Regions from separate parts of the Thalassotalea castellviae genome, predicted to be linked through region 2. Evidence: predicted binding sites of a transcription regulator. Region 2 holds the regulator's gene; the other holds the start of a gene.

Region 1 (7,766 bases), on a different contig from region 2:
TAAACGCCCATGTTTCTACCCAAGTTTCAACTTCAGGTAGGGATACTAATGGCAATAGAACGGCGTTAACAGAGCGTGCTGCCATACTATCTAATAAGGTTTGGTACTTTAAATTTGAAATAAAGATATGTTTTTCAGAACTGGTTAATCCTTGCCAATCCGCTCTGTCTTTTGATACATCAATTTCTTCAGGGCGCCAAAAAAATGATAATTGCTTTTCAATCAGCTTTTCAAAAGCAACATAACGTTGCTGATCGTAGCGCGAGACATTTACACTATTTCCCAAAAACATCGGCTCTAATAAAGCATTGTTGGGAGTTTGGTTAAATGTACTGTAGGTCATGTAGTGCTCCTAGAAACAATAATCTTTTGCATTGTTTCAACATATCTAAAGGATAAATTGTTATTATTTTAGTGTTTTATTCATTGAAAGAATAACGCTTAATTATTGATAATTAAGCGTTTAAATAGCATTTATATTTTACAAGCGCCGCCGGCACAGTCGTCACTTTCAACTTCAACCTGATCATCAGCACCATCTCGGGTATTGTGATAATACATCGTTTTCACACCAAGTTTATAAGCGGTAAGTAGGTCTTTTAGAATTTGTTTGACCGGTACTTTACCCCCTTCAAATTTAGAAGGATCGTAATTGGTGTTGGCAGAAATCGTTTGATCAACAAATTTTTGCATAATACCAACAAGTTGTAAGTAACCTTCATTATTTGGAATATTCCATAATAATTCATAGTTATCTTTTAGCTTTTCATACTCAGGAACAACTTGTTTTAAAATACCATCTTTACTTGCTTTTACGCTGATCAAACCACGAGGAGGCTCGATACCGTTGGTGGCATTTGATATTTGCGATGATGTTTCTGACGGCATCAAAGCGGAAACTGTTGAATTTCTTACACCATGTTTTTTAATGTTTTCTCGTAATCCTTCCCAATCTAAATGTAAAGGCTCGCCAGTGATATTATCGATTTCTTTTTTATAAGTATCGATAGGTAAAATACCTTGCGACAGACGAGTTTCATTGAACTTAGGACAAGCGCCTTGTTCGATGGCTAACTTATTTGATGCTTGTAATAAATAGAACTGAATGGCTTCAAATGTTCTGTGCGTTAAGTTATTCGCACTCCCGTTTGAGTAAAAAACACCATTTTTTGCTAAGTAATAAGCGTAATTTATCACACCTATACCTAAGGTTCTTCGGCCAAAAGTTGCATTTTCAGCGGCTGGCATTGGGTAATCTTGATAATCTAATAAATTATCTAATGCTCGCACAGCTAAATCGGCTAAACCTTCTAATTCATCTAAGCTTTCAATCGCACCTAAATTGAACGCTGATAACGTACAAAGGGCTATTTCACCTTCGGGATCATTAATGTCATTTAATGGTTTCGTTGGTAAGGCAATCTCTAAACAAAGGTTACTTTGTCTAATTGGCGCAACTTCTGGATTAAATGGGCTATGAGTATTACAGTGATCAACATTTTGTAAATAAATACGACCTGTACTTGCACGCTCTTGAGCAAATAACGTAAATAATTCAATTGCTTTAATGCACTTTTTACGAATAGAGTCATCCGCTTCATATTGTAAATATAAACGTTCAAATTCATCTTGATCTTCGAAAAAGGCATCATATAAACCAGGTACATCACTTGGACTAAATAACGTAATGGATTCACCTTTGATTAATCGTTGATACATGACTTTATTAAACTGAACGCCGTAATCTAAGTGACGAACACGGTTTTCTTCAACACCACGGTTATTTTTTAGTACCAGTAAACTTTCAACTTCTAAATGCCAAAGTGGGTAAAATAGGGTAGCAGCACCACCACGTACACCGCCTTGAGAACAGCTTTTAACCGCTGTTTGAAAGTGTTTATAAAAAGGGATACAACCTGTGTGAAACGCTTCACCATTTCGAATAGAGCTACCTAATGCGCGAATTCTTCCCGCATTAATACCAATACCAGCACGTTGAGATACATATTTAACAATTGAGCTTGAGGCGGCATTAATCGAATCTAAACTATCACCACACTCAATTAAAACACATGAAGAAAACTGGCGGGTAGGTGTTCTTACCCCAGCCATTATTGGCGTTGGTAATGAAATTTTAAATGTTGAGATTGCGTTATAAAAACCTTCGATATAGCTTAAACGCGTCTCTTGAGGGTATTTTGCAAATAAACAAGCGGCGACCAATATATACAAAAATTGAGCGCTTTCGTAAATTTCACCAGTTACGCGGTTTTGAACTAGATATTTACCTTCTAGTTGCTTAACGGCCGCGTAGCTAAAATTTAAATCTCGGCGGTGATCTAAAAAGCTTTCCATTTGTTCGAATTCTTCTTGCGTATAATCGGCAAGCAAATGTTGATCATATTTTCCTGATTCAACAAGATTCACCACATGAGGATATAATTTAGGTGGCTCAAATTGACCGTAAGCTTTTTTCCGTAAATGGAATATCGCTAAACGTGCAGACAAAAACTGATAGTCAGGAGTCTCTTCTGAAATTAAATCAGCTGCTGCTTTGATGATGGTTTCATGAATATCTTCGGTTTTAATACCGTCATAAAATTGAATATGAGATTTCAGTTCTACCTGCGAGACAGATACATTATCTAAGTCTTCAGCAGCCCAAGCGATAACTTGGTGAATTTTCTCTAAATCGATGGGTTCTTTTTCGCCGTTACGCTTGGTTACAAAAAGATTGTTAGTCATGAAAAACCTGTTTATTAATTTTATTGTTTTAATTATTTAGGTGGATATTTACGGAAGATGGGCAAAATTCAGCAATGCACTACATCTTGGGTGTAAACATAAAACTGATCACAAGATAATGAGGTTTAAGCTTTATTGCAAGCACTAAAAAAGGCGATATTTTGCTCTAGATAAACCCGTTTAAATCTATGTTAGTGACAACTAACTTAGTATGGTCTTTTCAATTTGATTTTTGCGAAACGCAATATCTTTTTACATTTTTTTTTATCACGAAAACATCAGTATATTTATTTTAGTGATAATTTTACTATCTATATTACGTTTGGTAATATGATTTAAATTATCTTTTTAATTCAATCATTTACAGTAATTGCTTTATAAGTAGTCAGTTGTCGATTATCTAATCAATAATAAATCTTGTGGGGATTTTAGAATGTAATCTGCTTGCCACTCATGAATATTATCTGTGGATTTAATATATCCCCATTGTGCAACGAATGTTTTCATACCTGCTCGATTACCTGCTTCTATATCTCTTATGGCATCGCCAACATAAAGACAGTGCTTTGGATCAACTTTTATGGTTTCGCATGCATAAAATAAAGGTTCAGGATCTGGTTTTCTTTGCGGTAAAGTATCGCCCCCTACCATAACTGCACATTGCTCAAGTTCATTGAAAGAGGGCAGTAATTGTTTTGTTAAACCCTCGGGCTTATTGGTTACTATTCCCCAAGGGATATTGTCGGTATTTAAACGGGTTAATAACTCGGTCACACCAGGATATAAACAAGTCTGTCGAGCAATATTTTCTTGATAAAAATTCAAAAACTGTGTTCTTAATACATCATAATCATAGTTTTTCAATTGTGAATTAAAGCCTAAAGTTAATAAGCCTAATGCACCATCTGAAGCGACGGGTCGATAAATCGCTTGTGGGACCTCGGGTAAATGATATTTACGCAATACAAAATTTAATGCTTCACCTAAATCATTGGCGGTATCTAATAAAGTACCGTCAAGATCAAAGAGTACCGCTTGGGTATTGTTGAGGACATCGCTTGGTGTTTTTATCGTCATGGTTAAACCTTTTGACAACATAAAATATAGTTGACGTCTAATGATTCAATTAATTTATGATTTTCGGTTAACGGATTGTAATGAATACCTGCAGCATCAATACATTTTAAATCATTTGCTTCGGCCCAACTTATTAATTGTGAGGGGCGAATAAAATGTGCATGGTCATGCGTACCATCAGGCACCAACTTAAACACTTTTTCTGCAGCAACTATCGCTAATAAATAAGACTTGATGGTTTTATTTAATGTAGAGAAGAATACGTAACCGCCTGGTTTCACCATCTTACTGCAAGCTTGAATAATAGAGGCAGGATCAGGAACATGTTCGAGCATTTCCATACAGGTAACCACATCGAAAAATTCTGGATGATGTTCTGCTTTCTCTTCAGCAGTAATTTTTTCATAGTTTACTTTAACATTGGCTTCAAGGGCGTGAAGTTTTGCTACATTTAAAGGCTCTTCTCCCATATCTATACCAGTTACCTGAGCACCTAATTTCGCTAAACTCTCCGCCAGAATACCGCCCCCACAACCAACATCTATTATCGTTTTACCATAAATGTTTTGGGCATGCTGAATGATAAACTGTCGTCTTAAAGGATTGATTTGATGTAAGGGTTTAAAATCGCCATCTAATTCCCACCATTGGCTGGCTACTTTTTCAAACTTAGCAATTTCTTCTTGATTTACGTTTTGTTGATTAGACATATGCAGAGACATTCAAATAAAGATGAAATGCATTCTAAACCAAAGAGATTAATTCGACTAGTAAATGAAAAAGTTAGTTTAATAAATCTTAAATCGTAATTGTATCCGGATTGTTTAATTATCGACCATTTATTTAACTCTATGAATAAATTGAACTAAATTGGTAAGTATTCGGTTTATCCCAGGGTTTTTATCTTAAATCACTTTGTTTAAAATTATCACTTGAATTACATCGCTAACCAAAGCAGAATGTGATGTTATAAAGCAGTATAGTCTCATTGTTTTTTATGATAATATCGCTGCGATTTTAACAATAATAATTTCCAAATTCACATTTAGGGATACCGTCGTTATATGACCGATCTGGCAAAAAATATTGCACCAGTCAATATTGAAGATGAGCTTAAAAGCTCCTATTTAGATTATGCAATGAGCGTAATTGTAGGACGAGCGTTACCTGACGTTCGAGATGGTTTAAAACCAGTGCATCGCCGAGTTCTTTTTGCGATGAATGTTTTAGGTAATGACTATAACAAACCTTACAAAAAATCAGCCCGTGTGGTTGGTGATGTAATCGGTAAATATCACCCACATGGTGATACTGCTGTATACGATACTATTGTTCGCATGGCACAAGATTTCTCCATGCGTTACATGTTAGTTGACGGTCAAGGTAACTTTGGCTCTGTTGACGGTGATTCTGCAGCCGCAATGCGTTACACCGAAATTAGAATGAACAAAATATCTCATTCAATTTTGGCTGATCTTGATAAAGAAACGGTAGACTTTGTACCTAACTATGATGGTACTGAACATATTCCAGCGGTGATGCCTACACGCATTCCTGCTTTATTGGTGAATGGTTCTTCTGGTATCGCGGTTGGTATGGCGACTAATATTCCGCCACACAATTTAACCGAAGTGATTAATGGCTGTTTAGCGTTAATTGAAAATAGCGATATTACCATTGATGAGTTGTTAACCCATATTCCAGGTCCTGATTTCCCTACGTCAGGTATTATCAGTGGCCGAGCTGGCATAGAAGAAGCTTATAAAACCGGTCGCGGTAAAATAAAAATTCGTGCCCGTGCTGAAATTGAAGTCAATGAAAACTCAGGCAAAGAAACCATCGTAGTACATGAACTTCCTTATCAGGTGAACAAAGCTCGTTTAATTGAAAAAATGGCTGAGCTTGTTAAAGAAAAACGTTTAGAAGGTATTTCTGCGTTACGTGATGAGTCTGATAAAGACGGCATGCGTATGGTCATTGAAGTAAAACGTGGTGATGTCGGTGAAGTGGTTTTAAATAACTTATACAAACTGACTCAAATGCAAGTGTCTTTTGGCTTAAATATGGTGGCATTAACTAATGGCCAACCTAAATTATTTAACTTAAAAGAAATGCTTGAAGCGTTTGTGCTTCATCGTCGTGAAGTCGTCACTCGTCGTACGATTTTCGAATTACGTAAAGCACGTGACCGCGCGCATATCTTAGAAGGTTTGTCGATAGCGTTAGCGAACATCGACCCTATAATTAAGTTGATTAAAGAATCAAGTAACCGTAAAGAAGCCGAAGAAAAATTAATTGCTCAAGGTTGGGAACTTGGAAATGTTAGTGGCATGCTTGAAAGTGCCGGTACTGACGCTGCACGTCCTGAGTGGTTAGAGCCACAATATGGCATTCGTGAAGGTTTGTATTATTTAACGGCTGAACAAGCAAAAGCAATTGTTGATTTACAATTGTATAAATTGTCAGGCATGGAACACGAAAAAATTCTAAGTGAGTACAAAGCGTTATTAGACCTTATTGGTGAATTAATGCATATTCTTGCTAGCCCAGAGCGTTTAATGGAAGTTATCCGCGAAGAATTAGAATTAATTCGAGATGAGTTTGGCGATGAACGTCGTACCGAAATTACCAATGCGTCACATGATTTATCTTTAGAAGACTTAATTTGTGAAGAAGATGTGGTCGTTACGCTTTCAAGTGAAGGCTACGTAAAATATCAAATATTATCCGATTACCAAGCGCAACGTCGAGGTGGTAAAGGTAAAGCGGCAACGAAGATGAAAGAAGAAGACTTCATCGAACGTTTATTAGTTGCCAATACGCATGACACTATTTTATGTTTTTCAAATCGCGGTAAGTTATATTGGTTGAAAGTTTACCAATTACCATTAGCAAGTAGAACGGCACGTGGTCGTCCAATTGTTAATTTATTACCTCTTGAAGAAAACGAACGTATCACGGCTATTTTACCGGTACGTGAATACGAAGATGATAAGTTTATTATCATGGCAACTGCTTCTGGTACAGTTAAGAAAACGCCTTTAACAGCTTATTCTAATCAACGTGCTAACGGTATTATTGCCTTGAATTTACGCGATGATGACACTTTAATTGGTGTTGATATCACCAATGGTGAAAATGACATTATGTTGTTCTCAGATGCGGGTAAAGTGGTTCGTTTCAATGAAAAAGCTCGAGATAGCGAAACAGGTGAAGTGAAAATTGACCCTGAAACCGGTGAAGAAATTCATGCGTTAAGAGCGATGGGACGTACAGCAACGGGTGTTCGTGGTATCAAGCTTGAAGGCGAACAGAAAGTTGTTTCACTGATTGTTCCTAAGAACGATGGCGCCATTTTGACTATCACGCAAAATGGTTACGGCAAACGTACTGATTTAGCTGAATATCCAGCGAAAAGTCGTGCAACCAAAGGTGTCGTGTCAATTAAAGTCAGTGATCGAAACGGTCCTGTTGTTGGTGCTGTACAAGTGGAAGATCTTGATGAGATCATGTTAATCACTGATAACGGTACTTTAGTTCGTACCCGCGTTAATGAAGTAAGTATCATTGGTCGTAATACGCAAGGTGTTCGTATAATCCGCACAACGGAAGAAGAACATGTTGTCGCGTTACAACGCATTGATGAAATTGAAGAAGATGACTCAATTATTGAAGGTGAAGTAACAGAGGGTGAAACACCTGAAACTTCAACTGAAGAACCGTCATCGGAACAAACACCTGATCCTGAGAATGATGAAAATCTCAGTGATGGTGAAAACGAATAGTTAACACTGCAAACCAGAAAAATAGGCGGTGTTAACCGCCTATTTTTTTGTGTAAAAAACACATATTCATTTTATATTTTATTATTAAGGTTTTAGTTTCTCATGTCTGTTGTCTATAATTTTTGTGCTGGTCCCGCAATGTTACCCACCCAAGTGATG
Region 2 (7,766 bases):
CACTTGACCAAAAGCAACGTCAACAGCGCTTAGCTCATGCTATTCGTCAATTGAAGCTTGACCAGCAACAAGTGATCACTCTTGCGTTAGAAGGCATGAGTTATCAAGAAATTGCCGAAGTTTTATCTATTACCACTAACCTGGTCGGCGTACGGTTACAGCGGGCTAAAAAAGCGCTAACGCAGTTATTGGAGTCGAAATGAAAGACAATGAATCATCGTTAAATATGGACAAAGACACGCAAGCGCCTATAGCAGAGCAAACTCAAATGACCGTGACAGACGAGGCTCATCACTATGCCGTTGACGATAATAATGCCGTTGATGAAAACAATCCTGATGAAGCGACAATTTTAGATGAACAATGGCAAAGTTTAAGCCAAGACTGGCAGTCGCAACCTGTTGAAAAAACAGATATTCAAGCTTTGTTAAAACAAACGAAACGCCGTACTACTTGGGCAAAAACTTGTTTTGCTTTAAATATCCTCGCTACTGCAGGGTTATTTATTTCATTTTTTTATGGTGTCATAATTGGCGAGTTTGGCACGCCATGGAATCTATATCTAGGTGGTGCCGGACTTATGTCGCTTATTTTTGTGTATTACGAAATGAAAATTCGGGCAAAAACATGGCGCCAAATTAGTGATAGTCCAGATCAAGCCATAGAAAACGCCTTAGCAGGCTGTGAATCTTCAATGAAATATATGTCGTTAACTAAATGGTCTTGTCTTCCTTTTGGTGTTTTAGCCAATTGGTTTGTGTACTCTGTCGGTAAAGAAGGCGACAAACCTATGTTGGGGGCATTGATATTTATTAATGTCTTTATTGCGGTAATGTTTTTAATCACAGAGTTAATTCATCGAAAACGTAAAAAAGAGTTCAAAGAGCTCAATGCAAAGATTTCAAACTTATAACGGAATACTCATAAGAAAGATAAATTAAATTCGGGATAACTATTGATAGCTGTGTTTTATTTGTTGTTCTTTGGTTTTTTATTCGATATATTATCTTCAAGACGAATTAGATTTCGTTATTAAAAACTTTTACCGCATTTTAACCAATACTCACTGGAATAGCTCAGTACAAAATGAGCTAATTCAAGTGGGTTTTTACATGTACAAATGAGCCTCTTTAGGGCAGAATGTGCGGCATTAAAATTGAACTTAACAAGATAGCCTGTTGGTTTAGCTGCTGGCTCATTACTTGAGGATAAAATATGTTTACACGTGATATGAATATTGCTGATTTTGACCCTGAATTATATCAGGCAATGAGTAGTGAAGTGGTGCGTCAAGAAGAACACATTGAGCTAATCGCTTCAGAAAACTACTGTAGCCCACGAGTGTTAGAAGCACAAGGTTCGCAATTAACCAATAAATATGCTGAAGGTTACCCAGGTAAGCGTTATTACGGTGGTTGTGAATATGTGGATGTTGCAGAGCAATTAGCTATCGATCGTGCGAAAGAATTATTTGGTGCTACTTACGCAAACGTTCAACCACATGCTGGTTCACAAGCCAATGCCGCTGTTTTCCAAGCATTAGTTAAGCCGGGCGGTAAAGTGTTAGGCATGAGCCTTGCTCATGGTGGCCATTTAACTCACGGTTCGCATGTTAACTTTTCTGGTAAGTCTTACGAAGCATTTCAATATGGCCTTCACCCAGAAACTGGTGATATCAATTATGAAGAACTTGAAGCATTAGCGCTTGAGCACAAACCAGAAATGATCATCGGCGGTTTCTCTGCATTCTCTGGTGTTGTAGATTGGGCACGTATGCGTGAAATTGCTGATAAAGTTGGCGCTTACTTTTTCGTTGATATGGCTCATGTTGCAGGTTTAATTGCTGCAGGTTTATACCCGAACCCAGTTCCTCATGCTCACGTCGTTACTACCACAACGCATAAAACATTAGCAGGCCCTCGCGGTGGTTTAATTATTTCAGGTTGTGATGATGAAGATGTTTATAAAAAATTAAACAGCGCGGTATTCCCAGGTGGCCAAGGTGGTCCTTTAATGCACATTATCGCGGCTAAAGCGGTAGCATTTAAAGAAGCGTTAGCGCCTGAGTTTAAGGTGTATCAACAAAACGTTTTAGATAACGCTAAAGCTATGGTTGCGGTACTTCAAGAACGTGGCTATAAAGTGGTTTCAAATGGTACAGAAAACCACTTGTTATTGCTTGATTTAATTGATAAAGATATTACGGGTAAAGACGCTGATGCCGCTTTAGGTCGTGCTCATATAACTGTAAATAAAAATTCAGTGCCAAATGATCCTCGTTCACCATTTGTAACTTCTGGTTTACGTTTAGGAACTCCAGCAATTACTCGTCGCGGTTTTGGTCTTGAAGAAACGAAAGCATTAACGGGTTGGATTTGTGATATTTTAGACGATATTAATAACGAAGAAACCATCGTCAAAGTACAAGAAAACGTGAAAGAATTATGCTCACGTTTCCCTGTTTATAAATAGCACGTCGATTGGCGTATTAATTGATAATAAGCTTAATTGCTATTAACGTTTTTATTATCAATGTATTTAGATTAAAATGGCCGCCTTAGCGGCCATTGTTATTTTTGCGCTGTAATAAAATTTTTGGAGCGTTTCATGTATTGCCCATTTTGCTCGGCTACCGATACTAAGGTGATTGATTCTCGACTGGTGTCTGACGGACATCAAATTCGCCGCCGTCGTGAGTGTGTAGCTTGTCAAGAGCGGTTTACAACCTTTGAATCTGCAGAATTAGTGATGCCTCGCATTATTAAACGAGATGGTTCAAGAGAGCCTTTCAATGAAGATAAAATGCGCAGTGGTTTAGTTCGCGCGTTAGAAAAACGACCTGTAAGCGTTGAGCAAGTTGAATTGTCTATCAATAAAGTGAAGTCGCAAATGCGGGCAACAGGCGAACGTGAAATTAGTAGCGAACTGTTAGGCAATATTATTATGGGGCAATTGAAAGACCTCGATAAAGTCGCCTATGTAAGGTTTGCTTCTGTGTATCGCTCATTTGAAGATGTGAAAGAGTTTGGTGAAGAAATTGCCCGACTTGGCAGCGATAAATAATGCGCTAATTTGGCAAACATATTCCATATGAAGAATACATTTACTCCATCAGATCATCAATTTATGGCAAAAGCTATACGATTGGCTGAACGCGGAATTTATACGACATCACCAAATCCGAGAGTTGGTTGTGTGATCGTTAATCATGGTCAAATTGTCGGAGAAGGCTTTCATGAAAAAGCGGGTCAAGGACACGCTGAAGTACATGCGTTAGCAATGGCGGGTACAAATGCACAAGGTGCAACGGCTTATGTGACGTTAGAGCCTTGTTCACATGTTGGTCGAACTCCACCTTGTGCAAACGCTTTGATTGATGCCGGCGTTAGTAAAGTCATTGCCGCTATGGTTGACCCAAATCCTCATGTTTCTGGTCGAGGGCTAGCTTTGCTTGAACAGGCAGGCATTGAAACTTATTCGGGTTTACTTGAACAAGACGCAAAAGCGTTAAATTTAGGTTTTATTAACCGAATGACTTTAGGTTTTCCTTATGTGCGCTGTAAACTTGCCGCAAGTCTTGATGGTAAAACAGCAATGGCGAGTGGTGAGAGTCAATGGATCACGTCCAAATCAGCACGCCAAGATGTACAAAAATTAAGGGCACAAAGTTGTGCCGTAATTACCGGAGCGGACTCTGTTTTAGTTGATAATGCTCGAATGAATGTTCGATGGTCAGAGTTAGGTGATGCGCGGTTACATTACAAAGAGCAAGCAGTTAGACAACCGGTACGCGTGGTCATCGATACGAAAAATCGTTTAACGCCTGATTTAGCTTTTTTCTCAGAGGCCTCGCCAATTTTATTAATCAGAACTAGCATTGAAAATAATCATCAGTGGCCTCATTTTGTAGAAGAAGTGATCTTGCCAAAAGCGTTGAATAACGAGCACGTTGATTTATCCGCCTTGTTAAATACATTAGCAAAAAAAGAGTATAATGAGGTATTAATTGAATCAGGCATGACCTTAGCCGGTGCTTTTATTGAACAAAACTTGGTTGATGAACTTGTGTTATATCAAGCACCCAAGCTGATGGGACATGAAGGAAAAGGCTTATTAAATATGCCTTTTGTGCAAGCGTTATCGCAAGCAAAAACACTTACCTTTTCAGACATTACTTTAGTCGGTGCTGACTTGAAAATCACCGCAAAATTTACCTAGCAATTATTAGAGACACTACATGTTTACTGGAATTATTGAAGCGGTTGGAAAAATTAAACAAGTTAATATCAGTGGTGACGGCGCGCGTATAACCATTGATACACAATCGTTGGATATGAGTGACGTTAAACTTGGTGACTCTATTGCGACAAATGGCATTTGTTTAACTGTGGTGGCGTTTGATCAACATAGCTTTACTGCCGATGTTTCTAATGAAACATTAACTCGAACGGGCTTTGCGCATTACGGTGTTAATCAACAGGTTAATTTAGAAAAAGCCATGCTACCGACCACTCGTTTTGGTGGTCATATCGTCTCTGGTCACGTTGATGCCGTTGCAACAGTCAATTCGATAAAGCAAAACGGAAACAGTATTGAATATTGGCTCAGCATGTCAGAAGAAATTGCGCCTTATATCGCTGAAAAAGGCTCGATTACTATTGATGGCGTAAGTCTAACGGTAAATAGTTTAACGCAAGACCAATTTAGGCTGACAATTGTACCGCATACCAGTGAACAAACTATTATGCCAAGTTATCAAGTTGGCAGTAAAGTGAATATAGAAGTTGACGTAATGGCTCGCTATATTGAGCGATTATTATTGAAAAAAAGTAATACCCAACAAGCGCCTTCTGGCGTAACAGAAGCTTTGTTAATACAAAGTGGCTTTCTTAAAGGTTAGAAAGAGAAATTAAGAGGAAATCATGAATTTACACTCTCCAAAAGAGATCATCGAAGATATCAAACAAGGTAAAATGGTTATCTTGATGGACGATGAAGATCGTGAAAACGAAGGCGATTTTATTATGGCCGCGGAGTTAGTGACTCCTGAAGCGATAAACTTTATGGCTACTCATGGCCGTGGCTTAATTTGTATGCCGATGTCCGTTGAGCACTGTAAAAAACTTAATTTACCGTTAATGGTCGATAAAAATGATGCGCAATTTTCTACTAACTTTACGGTATCAATAGAAGCTGCAGAAGGCGTTACTACTGGTATTTCGGCTGCAGATCGTGCAACTACTGTGCTTGCTGCAATCGGTAAAGACGCTAATCAGCATTCCATTGTACAACCAGGCCATATCTTTCCTTTAATGGCAAAAGATGGCGGAGTGTTAAATCGAGCGGGTCACACCGAAGCCGGTGTAGATTTAGCTCGTTTAGCAGGGTTAGAAGCCGCAGCCGTGATTGTTGAAATTTTAAATGAAGACGGCACTATGGCACGTCGTCCTGATCTAGAAGTTATTGCTCAAAAGCATGGCTTAAAAATGGGCACGATTGCTGATTTAATTGAATATAGAAATGCTAACGAAACTACCATCGAACGTATTTCTCAATGTAAACTACCAACGGCTTTTGGTGAGTTCGACTTAACAGTTTTTAAAGATACCATCGATGGTCAAGCGCATTTTGCCTTAACGAAAGGTGAAATTAACTCAGAGAAGCCTACGTTAGTTCGTGTTCATTTAGAAAATACTTTCCGCGATTTGCTCTTTAGTCAACGTGAAAGTGTTGCAAAATGGCCAATCGGCAATGCCTTAGAAAAAATTGGCCAAGAAGGCGGTGTATTAGTACTTCTAGGAAAACATGAATCACCAGAAGAGCTTATTGCGACGGTAACTAAGTACGCTAAATTAGATGCTGGTGAAACCGTGAAAGAAGTGCAACGACACGTCGGTTCAAGAAATGTAGGTGTTGGCTCACAAATTCTTTCTAATTTAGGGGTAGGGAAAATGCGTTTGTTGAGCTCTCAAGTGAAATATCATTCGTTATCAGGTTTTGGGTTAGAAGTGGTTGAATATATTTCTGAATAATTGTTCCGCCAGAAAAGCTCACAAAAAAACACGAGTTTACTCGTGTTTTTTTATCTATTTACATTCGCGATAACATCAGCTTATTTATGAATAAAGCTCGGCGGTTTTCTATGTTGTGTCGCTTGTTCATATGAAAAAGCGGCTTCAATTAATTTACCCTCTTGCAATTTACCCCCGATAAAAGAAATGCCAACGGGCAAGTGATGTACAAAGCCCATTGGAACGGTAATATGGGGATACCCTGAAATTGCTGCTGCACTCGATGCGGCACCTAAATAATGATCGCCGTTAATATGGTCTATTTTCCATGCTGGCCCTGTTGTTGGGGCTATCAGCAAATCTAAATTGTGCGTTTTAAGTAATAGATCTATGCCATTTTCTTGTGTCATTGTTTTTGAAGATGTTAGTGCCTCTAGATAGTCTTTATCTGTTAACGGACCTTTTTCATTGGCCATGATCATAATTTCTTGATCAAAGTAAGGCATTGCTAAACTTTTATTTTGCTGATTGTGATTAATTATATCCGTCAGTGATTTAGGTAACCCTTTGGCGGTATTGGCTAAATACTTATTTAAGTCGTTTTTAAATTCATATAATAAAACCGTAAATTCTGCTTCGCCCCACTTCTCCATATTCTCAAAATTTGTGTTATCGACGATAATAGCGCCTTGAGCCTTGATGGTTTCAATAGCTTGCTCAAATTGCGCATCTAACTTTTTATGATACCCCATCAAGTTTCTCACAACGCCTATACGTTTGCCTGATAATCCATCCGTTTTTAAATGAGAAAGGTAATCAATGGCAGAAGAGTTTGCCTCTGGGTCTTGTGGATCTTCGGCTACCATAGCACTGAGTAATATTACCGCATCAGTTACCGTGCGCGCCATTGGACCTGCAGTGTCTTGACTATGGGCAATAGGGATAATGCCGCTTCGACTTACCGTACCTAATGTTGGTTTAATGCCTACTATGCCATTTATTGCGGAAGGGCAAGTGACTGAACCATCCGTTTCAGTTCCAACCGCAACCGTTGCTAAGTTAGCGGCAATTGCAACGCCTGAGCCCGAGCTTGAACCACATGGGGAGGTGGTTAGATCATAAGGATTGAGAGTTTGTCCGTATAATCCGCTCCATCCGCTTGAAGAGGACGTAGAACGAAAATTTGCCCATTCACTTAAGTTAGTTTTTCCTAAAATTATTGCTCCCGCTTTTTTCAATTGTGTGACAAAAAAGGCGTTATTTTCTGGAAAATTGTTAGCTAATGCATGTGATCCTGCGGTATTAGCCATGTTGTCTAGGGTATCTATATTATCTTTTAATAATACTGGAATACCATGTAATGGCCCAACAAAACCGCGCTTAATAAATTGTTCGTCTAACGATTTGGCTTGTTGCAAAGCATGTTGATTTAATTGTGAGACAGCATTTAATGTCGCGTTGTTTTTATCAATTTTATTGATACGGTCAAGGTAAAATTGTACCAGTGCTACGCTGGTCAATTGTCCGTTTTTCATTTGTTGATGAAGATCATTAATTGTCTGTGCATCTCTTATATTAACTTGTGCAAAACAGAGATTACTGACGAAACATGTTACAAAGACCAATCCAAATAATTTGCGCATATGATAGAGCCAAATGATTACTGTAGTGGCTTTTATAACGTGAATTTTAGGCTTAGGTCTAGTGAAAATGTGGTAATGGAATAGATAAGCGTGGGCTGATGTGGAATTTTAT

Evidence for each region. Region 2 encodes NrdR, which represses ribonucleotide reductase genes. Its sites were predicted from a motif close to AAACACNANATNTNGTGTTT; they were not measured.
Region 1: a site for NrdR is predicted at 2,820-2,839, ahead of nrdA (class 1a ribonucleoside-diphosphate reductase subunit alpha). Genes of this name have one in related genera too.

Annotation. Positions count from the first base shown of each region.
Region 1 covers NZ_JAVRIF010000001.1:200,297-208,062, reverse strand. The annotation lists gene nrdB (class Ia ribonucleoside-diphosphate reductase subunit beta) at 1-343, opposite strand, end outside; gene nrdA (class 1a ribonucleoside-diphosphate reductase subunit alpha) at 475-2,745, opposite strand; gene RM573_RS00895 (HAD family hydrolase) at 3,142-3,822, opposite strand; gene ubiG (bifunctional 2-polyprenyl-6-hydroxyphenol methylase/3-demethylubiquinol 3-O-methyltransferase UbiG) at 3,825-4,532, opposite strand; gene gyrA (DNA topoisomerase (ATP-hydrolyzing) subunit A) at 4,887-7,607, shown strand; gene serC (3-phosphoserine/phosphohydroxythreonine transaminase) at 7,710-7,766, shown strand, end outside.
Region 2 covers NZ_JAVRIF010000002.1:388,737-396,502, reverse strand. The annotation lists gene RM573_RS05485 (RNA polymerase sigma factor) at 1-203, shown strand, start outside; gene RM573_RS05480 (hypothetical protein) at 200-913, shown strand; gene glyA (serine hydroxymethyltransferase) at 1,216-2,472, shown strand; gene nrdR (transcriptional regulator NrdR) at 2,608-3,063, shown strand; gene ribD (bifunctional diaminohydroxyphosphoribosylaminopyrimidine deaminase/5-amino-6-(5-phosphoribosylamino)uracil reductase RibD) at 3,091-4,218, shown strand; gene RM573_RS05460 (riboflavin synthase) at 4,238-4,900, shown strand; gene ribBA (bifunctional 3,4-dihydroxy-2-butanone-4-phosphate synthase/GTP cyclohydrolase II) at 4,923-6,032, shown strand; gene RM573_RS05450 (amidase) at 6,113-7,654, opposite strand.